DNA from 4 places in the Bacillus sp. TCT6 genome. Region 3 is predicted to be linked to each of the others. Evidence: riboswitches for the same ligand, from Rfam matches in the RefSeq annotation. Region 3 holds a riboswitch; each other region holds the start of a gene.
The links. Region 3 has a riboswitch for S-adenosylmethionine ahead of mtnW (2,3-diketo-5-methylthiopentyl-1-phosphate enolase). Riboswitches for the same ligand answer to the same signal wherever they lie in the genome.
Positions count from the first base shown of each region.

Region 1: it holds a riboswitch for S-adenosylmethionine, as region 3 does, so the genes downstream of both, AC0ONG_RS00325 (methionine ABC transporter ATP-binding protein) here and mtnW (2,3-diketo-5-methylthiopentyl-1-phosphate enolase) in region 3, are expected to answer to the same signal.
Region 2: it holds a riboswitch for S-adenosylmethionine, as region 3 does, so the genes downstream of both, AC0ONG_RS05865 (Na+/H+ antiporter NhaC family protein) here and mtnW (2,3-diketo-5-methylthiopentyl-1-phosphate enolase) in region 3, are expected to answer to the same signal.
Region 4: it holds a riboswitch for S-adenosylmethionine, as region 3 does, so the genes downstream of both, AC0ONG_RS29705 (MetQ/NlpA family ABC transporter substrate-binding protein) here and mtnW (2,3-diketo-5-methylthiopentyl-1-phosphate enolase) in region 3, are expected to answer to the same signal.

Region 1 covers NZ_JBVYHX010000001.1:76,640-79,765, forward strand. Annotated here, with positions in the region: gene pruA (L-glutamate gamma-semialdehyde dehydrogenase) at 1-566, shown strand, start outside; partial or broken gene AC0ONG_RS00320 (cysteine hydrolase family protein) at 816-1,381, opposite strand; SAM riboswitch class I at 1,625-1,730, shown strand; gene AC0ONG_RS00325 (methionine ABC transporter ATP-binding protein) at 1,854-2,873, shown strand; gene AC0ONG_RS00330 (methionine ABC transporter permease) at 2,863-3,126, shown strand, end outside.
Region 2 covers NZ_JBVYHX010000001.1:1,152,162-1,155,287, reverse strand. Annotated here, with positions in the region: gene AC0ONG_RS05875 (PspA/IM30 family protein) at 1-40, opposite strand, end outside; gene AC0ONG_RS05870 (lmo0954 family membrane protein) at 88-444, opposite strand; gene AC0ONG_RS05865 (Na+/H+ antiporter NhaC family protein) at 626-1,942, opposite strand; SAM riboswitch class I at 2,037-2,142, opposite strand; gene AC0ONG_RS05860 (ribonuclease FAU-1 family protein) at 2,263-2,781, opposite strand; gene gltP (glutamate/aspartate:proton symporter GltP) at 2,850-3,126, opposite strand, start outside.
Region 3 covers NZ_JBVYHX010000001.1:3,730,870-3,733,995, forward strand. Annotated here, with positions in the region: gene AC0ONG_RS18880 (carbon-nitrogen family hydrolase) at 1-442, opposite strand, end outside; gene AC0ONG_RS18885 (pyridoxal phosphate-dependent aminotransferase) at 457-1,635, shown strand; SAM riboswitch class I at 1,700-1,805, shown strand; gene mtnW (2,3-diketo-5-methylthiopentyl-1-phosphate enolase) at 1,870-3,114, shown strand; gene mtnX (2-hydroxy-3-keto-5-methylthiopentenyl-1-phosphate phosphatase) at 3,111-3,126, shown strand, end outside.
Region 4 covers NZ_JBVYHX010000004.1:15,580-18,705, reverse strand. Annotated here, with positions in the region: gene AC0ONG_RS29715 (DUF6612 family protein) at 1-602, opposite strand, end outside; gene AC0ONG_RS29710 (NAD(P)-dependent alcohol dehydrogenase) at 759-1,667, shown strand; SAM riboswitch class I at 1,747-1,861, shown strand; gene AC0ONG_RS29705 (MetQ/NlpA family ABC transporter substrate-binding protein) at 1,947-2,759, shown strand; gene AC0ONG_RS29700 (methionine ABC transporter ATP-binding protein) at 2,772-3,126, shown strand, end outside.

The sequences.
Region 1 (3,126 bases), 3.7 Mb from region 3:
TCCATGAAGATGTATACGATCACGTATTAAATCGTGCTGTTGAATTAACGAAAGAATTAACAGTTGCTAACCCAGCAGTATTAGGTACAAACATGGGTCCTGTTAATGACCAAGCTGCATTTGATAAAGTAATGAGCTATGTTGCAATTGGTAAAGAAGAAGGTAGAATCTTAGCAGGTGGCGAAGGAGACGATTCTAAAGGCTGGTTCATCCAACCAACAATCGTTGCTGACGTTGCAGAAGATGCTCGCTTAATGAAAGAAGAAATCTTCGGACCAGTAGTAGCATTCTGTAAAGCGAAAGACTTCGATCATGCACTTGCAATTGCAAACAATACGGAATACGGTTTAACAGGTGCTGTTATTACTAACAACCGTGACCATATTGAAAAAGCACGCGAAGACTTCCACGTTGGTAACTTATACTTCAACCGTGGATGTACTGGTGCAATCGTAGGTTACCAACCATTCGGTGGCTTTAACATGTCTGGTACAGACTCTAAAGCTGGTGGACCTGATTACTTAGCACTTCACATGCAAGCAAAAACTACTTCTGAAACTTTATAAGAAATAGTAGAGGAGCTCTTCACAGAATGTGAAGAGCTCCTTTTAAAATTGAAATCCTATATATTACCATCGTTCGAAGGGAATGAGCTAAAACCTATTAATAGCGTGATAAACATGTGAACAGAAATAAAATGATGAGAAAAGTTGACTTATTAGTCATATTTTTAGTATTCATTTTGAGAATTTCCTGTATAATACAATTTGAAAGAAAATCTATGGTTCGACAAGGAACACTCCTTTCAGTTTTGCTCACTGAAAGGAGTGTTTTTTTATGTAGCTAAAAATTCTTGCGTGCTTATTACATTTGCATATACGCCATTTAAACTAGCTAAAATTGTATTGTGAATATAAACAGCTGGTATAGTAGCGTTCTTAAAAGAAAGGTCTTTTGTAGCACAAGCGTCATGTATAACGGTACATTGAAAGCCAAAATCGAATGCAGCCCTTACTGTTGCATCGATACACATATGAGTCATCATCCCGCATACAACGACATGTTCAATATTTAAACGTTTTAATTGCTCTAGAAGATTAGTTTCTCGGAAGCTATTTGGATAATGTTTGACTATAACTGTTTCTTCTCTAAGTGGACGTACGCTTTCATGAATATGTACACCTTCTGTATTAGGTAGGAAAAAAGTAGCGTCATCTTTTATAGCTACGTGTTGGATATGAAAAATAGGTTCGCTGTTTGTTCTAAAGTGTTGTAATAACTGATTAGTATATTCGCTTGCTTCTACTGGATTACGCAATTCCATCTTTCCATTTGGAAAATAATCGTTTTGAATATCGACGAGTAAAAGAGCTGTTTTCATATATTTATCTTCCTCCGAGTTTCATATTCAAATAAATTTATTCAATTTGTAGAGAGGATTCTCCTGTTTAAAAATATGAGGAAGAAGAATTTTAAATAACCTTGAAAGTTACTATTTTTCAGATGAATATTCATCTGAAAATTTTAATAAAGGAATAATTAATATTTTTCTGAAAAATGTATTGACTCTTATTATTCTGAGTTCTATAATGAGAATTAATTAAACGACAATTAAATCGATACATTCTTATCCAGAGAGGTGGAGGGACTGGCCCTACGATACCTCAGCAACGGGTTTTTTAATACCGTGCTAACTCCAGCAAGCCATATAAAGGCTTGGAAGATGAGAAGATGTGAACGAGTACATATAAGTGCTCTCCTTCTTATCTTTATGGTTGATAAGAAGGAGGGCACTTTTTATTTTACCTCGAAAGCTCTACTTTAAGTTTTTACAGCATATAGGAGGGGGAAAAATGATTTCTTTTAACAATGTAAGTAAAGTGTATGAATCAGCTGGGCAATTTGTTCATGCGGTGGAGGATGTAACATTATCAGTTGAGAAAGGCGAAATTTTTGGCATTATCGGTTTTAGTGGAGCTGGAAAGAGTACATTATTACGCTTAGTAAATATGTTAGAGAGACCGACGGCAGGAACGATTTCAATAGATGATAAAGATATTACATCATTATCGACGAAAGAATTACGCAAACTAAGACAAAGAATCGGAATGATTTTTCAAAGCTTTAATTTATTTAATTCAAGAACAGTGTTTGGGAATATTGCTTATCCATTAAAGTTAGCGAAATTGCCAAAGAACGAGATAAAGGAACGAGTGAATGAACTGCTGAGGTTTGTAGGGTTAGAAGATAAAGCAAACTATTATCCAGAACAGCTATCAGGGGGACAAAAGCAGCGTGTTGGTATTGCTAGAGCACTTGCGACATCGCCAGATATTCTTATATGTGATGAGGCAACATCAGCCTTAGATCCAGAAACGACGACAGAAATTCTAAACTTATTAAAGAAAGTAAATCGAGAATACAATTTAACAATTCTTCTTATTACACATGAAATGCATGTTGTGAAAGAAATTTGTCACCGTGTAGCTGTAATGGAGAAGGGAAAAGTTATTGAAGAAGGAAAACTGTTTGATGTTTTCACGCAACCAAAAACAAAGACGACTCAAAACTTTGTACGTTCTGTTATTAATGATCATTTACCAGAAAGTGTTCTAGCGAAAATTCAAAATGGTGGTCAAATTTATCGTCTAACATTTACTGGTGAGGAGACAGGACAGCCGGTACTATCATATATCGCAAAAAACTATAACGTTGATGTAAATGTACTGTACGGAAATATTATTGAACTTCAAAATGTGCTATTTGGAAATCTGCTTGTAGAATTGCAAGGTGAGCAGAGGGAAATTCAAAAAGCATTACAACATCTAAGACTGCAAGTGCAGCTGAAGGAGGTAGAAGCTCATGCGAGTTGATTGGAGTATATTTTGGCCGCGCATACTAGATGCGACGGGAGATACCCTCTTAATGGTAATTGTAACACTTATATTCGCTACAATTCTGGGTATACCTCTAGGTTTACTTTTATATGTAACGAGAAAAGGAAACTTTTTAGAAAATAAATGGGTCTTTTCTATTCTTAACATCATAATTAATACAATTCGTCCGGTACCATTCATTATCTTTTTAGTAGCTTTAAGCCCACTAACAAGAAGCGTTATTGGAACG
Region 2 (3,126 bases), 2.6 Mb from region 3:
AAATTGCATCGCGTACACGTCCGAATAAAGATTGTTTCATTATAAATCTTCCTCTCTTCTACTTTAATTATAATTTGATTTATTGTTTTAGTTTTTCATTAATTTGTTCCACTCATCTTCAAAGTTGCTATATGGTTTAGAACTTTCTGGAGCAGATTCAACAACTACATCTTTTTCTTTTTTCCACTCACGGTATCCGTAGTATAAAACCACTAAAGCAGCGATACCGATTAATGCTGGTGAATGAGAAAGTGCAATGGATAAACCGATTAAACCAACAATACCCCAAGCTAACTTTCCAAAAAATGATTTAGCTCGCACAAATGATTTATAGCTCCAATATACAACTCCTGCTCCGATTGCGAATCCTACAATACCAGCAAGACTACCAAGAGCAATTAAAGCCAAAATACCGGCTGCGATAAACGCTAGAAATTGTTTCATCTTGTGCTTGCCTCCCTTCGATTTGATACTCTTATCTTAACTATTTTTTCATCTTTCCATAACGAGCTTAAGAACCGTTTTTAACTCAGACTTAAGACCGAGTCATATTCAGCCCTTTACGCAAAAAAACGTGCAGAGTCTATTCTCTGCACGTTTTTTAATTACTAACGTTCATATTAGATTAAGCTGTTTTATGATACTTTTTTTTCTCAGCTACTTTCGAAAACCTTGGAAACCCAATTAAAATAGAAACAATCCCACATACTCCAACTAAAATTGGATAAAATGCATATGGTAACAATTCAACCGGAGATAACGCTGCAAATCCTGCTGCCGTTAACATTTGGGCACCGTACGGGATCAACCCTTGCACACAACATGAGAAAAGATCTAATACACTCGCTGATTTACGAGGATCTATTTCATATTGATCCGCAATATTTTTTGCAAGCGGGCCTGTAAAAATAATCGAAATCGTATTATTTGCTGTACACATATTCGTCATACTCACTAAACCAGCAATACCAAATTCCGCTCCTTTTTTCGAACGAATATTACGTGTTAATACATTCATTAAATATTGAATACCACCATTATATTGGATTAATTCAACCATACCGCCAATTAATATAGCAAGTAATACTAACTCCATCATACCGCCCATTCCAGTCGTTACACTTTTAAAGAAACTTTCTAACGTGTAACTTCCATCTATAAGACCGATAACACCAGATAGTACAGTTCCACCAGTTAATACGATAAGTACATTCCAGCCAAGTAGAGCTGTAATAAGTACTCCTGCGTACGGTAAAATCTTTATCCAATCAAAGCTATGCGCTTTAACCTGCGTATCACTTCCTGAAGTAACTATTACTAATAGTACAATTGTAATAATAGCCGCTGGTAATACAATTAAAAAGTTCGTTTTAAACTTATCTTTCATTTCTGTTCCTTGTGAACGAACAGCTGCGATTGTTGTATCTGAAATAAATGATAAATTATCACCAAACATCGCTCCGCCAACAACAGTAGCCATCGTAAGCGCAATTGAGATATCAGTTTGACCACTAATACCTACAGCAATTGGTGCTAACGCTGCAATTGTTCCCATTGAAGTCCCCATAGCTAATGAAATAAATGCACCAATAACAAAGATTCCAGCTACGATAAATCCTGGCGGTAAAATAGTTAACGCTAAATTAACAGTTGAGTCTACCCCGCCCATTCCTTTAGCAGTCTCAGAAAATGCACCAGCAAGCACAAAAATTAATACCATAATCATAATATCTGGATTTCCTGCACCTTTAGCGAACCGCTCTACTTTCACATTAAAACTTTCTTTACGATTCATCACTAAAGCAACTCCTACAGCAATTGAAATCGCTACAAGTATCGGCAATTTATAGAAATCACCTGTAATAATTCCAGAACCAATAAATAGCGCCAAAAATATCCCAAGTGGTAATAAAGCTAAACCATTTCCTCTCGTTTCTTTCAAAGTACCATCTCTCCCTAGTTTCAACCTTTTTCTAATGAATAACAAAAGACCTCTTCCGATGAGAAGAGGTCTTATACATCTATAAGAAACACTCTTCTCATCTTTCAAGCACACGCTTGCTGGATTTGGCACAGCACTCTGAAATCGAGTCCGCTGCCGAGGCATCGTAGGGCCAGTCCCTCCGCCTCTCTTTATAAGAAGGTTTCATATTTATTTTTTAATAATAATTTCTTCCCTAACTTTACTCGCTTACAAAACAAAAGTCAATTATTTTTTGTATAGATTTTTTTGGTAATTATACAAAAATTTGAATACAACAATCATTTTAACTTTTCTATTTCTTCTTCCAATATTGAAATCCAATAAAATTCACTATTTTTTATTGCTGCTAATATCCATTTCGTAGTGTACCAAGCTAACTCATACTCTTCCTTCGTGACATCGCCACTTTTATAAGCATCCTCTAGCTCTTCTTCATCTAATATATACACCTTACCGCTGGGTAATAATACTACATCTAAATATAAATCATCAAAATACGGTAAACCACGATCGTCTATTTCATATTCTTTCGTCACATCAATATAATATTGCACTAAATTGTGCCTATCATCTAACATAGCTGTAATCGCAAAGTTCTTTCCATTAATGAAATATTGAACCCACGTATACCCATCACTTGCAATACAAATTTCTTTACCATCATATTCTTTACAACTAGGCTCTCTCACTTTTTTTATATCCAGTATTCCGAGCATTCCCTCTTCCACTTGCTTAACCGTATAACTCTTTTCTATTAGTCTCTTCCACGAAGCACCGTCACCATATTTACGTTTCATTATGTCTGCTCCTCTTCTATATACAGAAAAGCTCCCACATATTATGTGAGAGCTTGTTCATATTATAATTAAGCAGCTTGACCCTTTTCAGAAATCTCTTTTAAATAAGCTTGTCCTTTTTCAGCGTCATATTGACCTTCCCACTTAGACATAACTACAGCTGCTAAAGAGTTTCCTACAACGTTAACTGCTGTACGAGCCATATCTAAAATACGGTCAATACCAGCAATGAACGCTAAACCTTCAGGTGGAATACCTACTGTACCAAGTGTCGCTAATAATACAACGAATGATACGCCCGGTACACCTGCGATACCTTTTGATGTAACCATTAATACAAGTAAT
Region 3 (3,126 bases):
GTTCATCCATAAGCTGAAATAAATGCACTTTACTATATTCATTGACTAGTTCTCCTTCCTTGTTTACCACATACATTGTATTTGTAACACCTTGCTCTGTTTGCTTCGCTATGGAACCACCAACAATATGTACACCATATTGTTTCGACCATTCTTTCAACTTTTCTTTCGTTTCCAATCCATCCCTATCTGCAATTTCAGAAAGTCTTGCTAAATCATATCCTGTTGTCCATAATTCTGGTAAGACAATAACATCCGGTCTCTCCTTCATCGCTTCGCTTATTTTATTTTTAGCATTCTCAATATTTTTTTCTACATCCCCAAAAACAATATCCATTTGAATACATGCGACTTTCATTTTTTCAGCCCCATTCTTATTTTTCTCTTTACAAAATACTGGAAAGATTATATCATTTGTCACTAGAATTGTAACAACTTTCAAAAGAGGTGGAAAGTATGAAATTATTTCAACCTTCTGAGATAGTAACATCATTGCCAACACAATTTTTCGCTTCACTTGTTGCAAAAGTTAACAAATTCGTTGCAGCTGGTCACGATGTTATTAATCTAGGTCAAGGTAATCCAGATCAACCAACACCGCAGCATATCGTAAAAGCTTTACAAGATGCTGCAGAAAAGACCATTCATCATAAATATCCGCCATTTCGCGGACATGAAAGTTTAAAAGAAGCCGTGGCAACATTCTATCAACGTGAATATGATGTAATAATAAATCCGAAAACTGAAGTTGCTATATTGTTTGGTGGAAAGGCTGGATTAGTAGAATTACCAGTTTGTTTTACAAACCCTGGTGATTCGATTCTCGTTCCAGATCCAGGCTATCCAGATTATTTATCAGGAGTTGCTTTAGCAAAAGCACAATTTGAAACAATGCCGCTTATTGCAGAAAATAACTTTTTACCAGATTACACAAAAATTAATAACTCTATTGCCGAGCGTGCAAAATTAATGTTTTTAAACTATCCAAATAATCCTACAGGTGCTACTGCATCAAAAGATTTTTTTGATGCAACTATTCATTTTGCTAATAAACATAATATATTAGTGGTTCATGATTTTGCTTACGGTGCGATTGGATTCGATGGTCAAAAACCTGTTAGTTTCTTGCAAGCAGACGGTGCTAAAAATACAGGTATTGAAATTTACACTCTATCGAAAACTTTCAATATGGCTGGATGGCGTATTGCTTTTGCAGTAGGGAATGAAAGTGTCATTGAAACCATTAACTTATTACAAGATCATATGTATGTTAGTATTTTTGGTGCAGTTCAAGATGCTGCCCGCGAAGCACTATTAAGTTCACAGTCTTGCGTAATAGACCTTGTAAATAGTTACGAATCTCGACGAAACGCTCTTATTTCGGCTTGTCAATCAATTGGTTGGAATGTAAACATTCCAACAGGGTCATTCTTTGCATGGCTTCCTGTTCCAAAAGGATATACCTCTGAGCAATTTGCTGATATTTTACTAGAAAAAGCACATGTTGCAGTTGCTCCTGGTGTTGGATTTGGTGAACATGGCGAAGGGTATATCCGTGTGGGTCTCTTGCATACAGAAGATAGATTACGGGAAGCCATTAATCGAATTGATAAATTAAATTTTTTCAAAAAGTAATTGACAACATGAAAAATATCTGACAAAATTCAGTTATCTTAAAAATTTAAACATTTCTAAATACTTCTTATCAAGAGCAGGTGGAGGGACGAGCCCGACGAAACCCGGCAACCGATCTACAATTGTAGACACGGTGCTAATTCTCGCAGCATTACGCTGACAGATAAGGAGCTGGTTGTAAAAAAACCTCTCCTTAGCTGAGAGGTTTTTTTATTTAACTAGGAGGTTATAACAATGAGCGGAATTATAGCGACGTATTTAATCCATGATGATTCACATAACTTAGAAAAAAAGGCTGAGCAAATTGCACTTGGTTTAACAATTGGCTCTTGGACTCATTTGCCACAATTATTGCAAGAACAATTAAAGCAACATAAAGGCAACGTCATTCATATTGAGGAATTAGCTGAAAATGAACATACAAATTCGTATTTACGTAAAAAAGTAAAACGCGGAATTATTAAAATCGAATATCCGTTATTAAACTTCAGTCCAGATTTACCAGCAATTTTAACGACTACATTTGGAAAGCTATCCCTTGATGGCGAAGTAAAATTAATTGACTTAACTTTTTCAGATGAGTTAAAAAAGCATTTTCCTGGTCCTAAGTTCGGTATAGATGGTATTCGAAATCTTTTACAAGTGCATGATCGTCCCCTTTTAATGAGTATTTTTAAAGGAATGATTGGACGAAATATTGGGTATTTAAAAACGCAATTACGCGATCAAGCAATTGGTGGTGTAGATATAGTAAAAGATGATGAAATATTATTTGAAAATGCATTAACACCACTTACGAAACGCATTGTATCTGGAAAAGAAGTTTTACAATCCGTATATGAAACATACGGACATAAAACGTTATATGCCGTAAATTTAACAGGACGAACTTTTGATTTAAAAGAAAATGCGAAACGTGCAGTGCAAGCTGGAGCTGATATTCTATTATTTAACGTATTTGCTTACGGACTAGATGTACTACAATCACTTGCAGAAGATGATGAAATCCCAGTTCCTATTATGGCACACCCTGCTGTAAGTGGTGCTTATTCAGCATCTAGGTTATATGGAATTTCATCTCCATTATTACTCGGAAAGCTACTACGCTATGCTGGGGCTGACTTTTCATTATTCCCATCTCCATACGGAAGTGTTGCGCTAGAAAAAGAGGAAGCTCTTGCTATCTCAAAATATTTAACTGAAGACGATGCATTTTTCAAGAAGAGCTTTTCTGTTCCGTCTGCTGGTATTCACCCTGGTTTCGTTCCCTTTATTGTACGAGATTTCGGTAAAGATGTTGTTATTAATGCTGGCGGCGGGATACATGGACATCCAAATGGAGCGCAAGGCGGTGGTAAAGCTTTCCGTACTGCAATTGATGCTACTTTGCAAAATAAACCACTCCATGAAGTAGATGACATAAATTTGCATAGTGCACTACAAATATGGGGAAATCCCTCTCATGAGGTGAAATTATGAGTATTCAAGTAT
Region 4 (3,126 bases), on a different contig from region 3:
TCTTCTATCTTTGCATTTTGGCCTTGTAGCATTTGTTTCTGCTTTTCATCCATACTAGCTAGCATACTCTCTGTCTCTTTCCCTTTTAATGCAAACTTCAGCTTATAATTATCTCCACTTTTCTCCATCTTCACTTTATTTAAAATTTCCGATGGAATCTCTAAATTATCTACCATTCCTTGAGTCGCATTCATTCCGTTAGCATTTAATTGTTCCTCTGGTACAGACATAACTTCACCCGAATTAGGATTTTTCACCTGACCAGCAATTTTTCCACCCACATCATAAACAATAACCTCTGTACCAGAAACATTCATTTCAGAACGAGAGTTTTTTTTCTTCGGCTCTAGTTGCATTTTAGCCTTCATTACATTCATCTCTGTTCCTTCAGCCTTTATTCCCACATCATATGTCATCGTTACATTTTCTTCGTTTTTAAAAGCTTCATTCGCTTTATTGAAAACATCCTTCGCTGTTAATTCCTTTTCTTTCTGCACAGCTTCTTTTTTCGGTTCATCAGTCTTTTTTGTTTCCTCATTACTACACCCTACTCCTAGACCAACTGCAAGTACTAAACTTGAAATTAAAATAAGTTTTTTCATAACGTCCCCTCCTTCCCAAAAATAATATCATCTCTTTTCCTATGAAATCTATATAATTCGTAATATTCTTCTTTAATTTTTTTCCTATATAGTAACATGTTTGAGAAAAAGTTTAAATATGATGTAAATAATAACAACTCATTTCAGGAGGTCATTATGAAAGCAATTATTTGCACAAAGTATGGACCACCTAATGTTCTCCAGATTCAAAATGTAGAAAAGCCTAAACCTAAAAAAAATGAAGTATTAGTTAAAATTCACGCAACAAGTGTATCGACTGGAGATTGTAGAATACGTGGCTTTAATAGCCCCCTCTTATTTTGGATTCCTATGCGGATCATATTAGGTTTCAGAAAACCGAGGAAACCTATACTTGGCGTAGAGTTATCCGGTGAAATCGAAGACATTGGAACAGATGTAACACAATTTAAAAAAGGAGATCCAGTTTTTGCATTAACAGAACTAAACCTTGGTGGTTATGCCGAATACACATGCGTGCATGAAAGTGGATTAATAGCATTAAAACCTACCAATGTGACATATGAAGAAGCTGCCGTTATTCCTTTTGGCGGAACTTCAGCATTGCACTTCCTTAGAAAAGGACAGATAAAAAAAGGGCAACGAGTACTTATATACGGCGCCTCTGGTTCAGTAGGGACAGCTGCCGTACAACTTGCTAAATACTTCGGGGCGACTGTCACAGCTATTTGTAGTAGTTCGAATTTCGATTTAGTTACAGCCTTAGGGGCAGACAACGTAATTGATTATATGAAAGAAGATTTTACTAAGCAGGGCGAGCACTACGATATTATATTTGATGCAGTTGGAAAATATAAAAAGTCTCTTTGTACAGATGCATTAATGCCTAATGGAAAATATGTATCTGTGAATGGAATGATGGCAAAGGTCAGTAAAGAAGATATGAACCTACTAAAACAACTAGCTGAAACAGAAAAGCTAAAACCTGTTATTGATAGAACTTACCGATTAGAAGAAGTTGTAGAAGCCCATACGTATGTAGAAATGGGCCATAAGAAAGGAAATGTTTCGATTACCTTAAAATAAAATATATTCTGAAAATATCATTGACAATTCTTTTTGTACGATTTACTATTAGTACCATATTCAAAACTACATACACATACTCTTATCAAGAGTGGCGGAGGGACTGGCCCGATGATGCCCGGCAACCGAGCTTATAACATATAAGCTAAGGTGCTAATTCCTGCAAAACGAGTTTTCGTTTTGGACGATAAGAGAGGAATCTATTTCGTCTATTCGGCACCTCTCTTATTTTTGGGAGGTGCTTTTTATTTTGGAACGTATATGAAGGGGGATTTATAGATGAAAAAGGTATTATTAAGCATTGTAAGCGGAGCAGTATTATTATTAGGCGCCTGTAGCGTGAGTTCAGATAAAGAGGTAAAAGCATTAGACGAGAAAAAGATTACTGTCGGTGTAACAGGTGGACCACATGAACAAATTTTTGAAAAGGTAAAAGAAGTTGCAGCAAAAGATGGTCTCGAAATTGATATAAAAGTATTTAATGATTATGTAGCGCCGAACGTATCTTTAGATGAAAAAAGCCTTGATGTAAATAGCTACCAAACAAAATCGTATTTAGATGTATTTAAAGCTGAACGCAATATGAAATTAGCTGAAGTATTTTCAACAGTAACATTCCCTATGGGCATATATTCTAAAAACATAAAAGATGTAAAAGACTTAAAAGAGGGCGATGCAATTGCTGTACCAAATGACCCAACGAATGAACTGCGAGCTTTAAAATTATTTGAAAAAGCAGGGGTTTTAAAAGTTGATCCGAAGGCTACAGAAAAAGCGACTGCGAAAGATGTAATTGAAAACCCGAAAAATTTAAAGATTGTTGAATTAGAAGCTTCTCAATTACCAACGCAACTAAGTGAAGTGAAAGCAGCTGCAATTAATACAAACTTTGCATTAGGTGCAAAATTAAGTCCAGCGAAAGATTCTATTTTCCGCGAAGGAAAAGATTCACCATATGTGAACTGGGTCGTTGTTCGTACTGAAAATAAAGATGATGCCGTTGTAAACAAATTAAAGAAAGCTTATCAATCTAAAGAAGTAAAAGAGTTTATCGAGAAAAAATTTGATGGTTCAGTTTTACCATCTTGGTAGGAGCTGACGATAATGATTGAATTAAAAAACATATCCAAAGTATTTACAACAAAAAAAGGGAATGTTGAGGCTCTTAAGTCTACTTCCCTTAAAGTAGAAAAAGGCGATGTATTTGGAATCATTGGGTATAGTGGCGCTGGTAAAAGCACATTGATTCGATGTGTAAATCTATTAGAAAAACCAACGACAGGAAATATCATTGTAAACGAACAAGACCTAACAACATTATCAACAAAAGAACTAGCAAAAGCGAGACAAAAAATCGGAATGATCTTTCAAGGATTCAATTTACTTAAAACTGTTACCGTCTATGAAAATATTGCATTACCGTTACGGCTTGCTGGCATTCCAAAAGCGGAAATTGAAA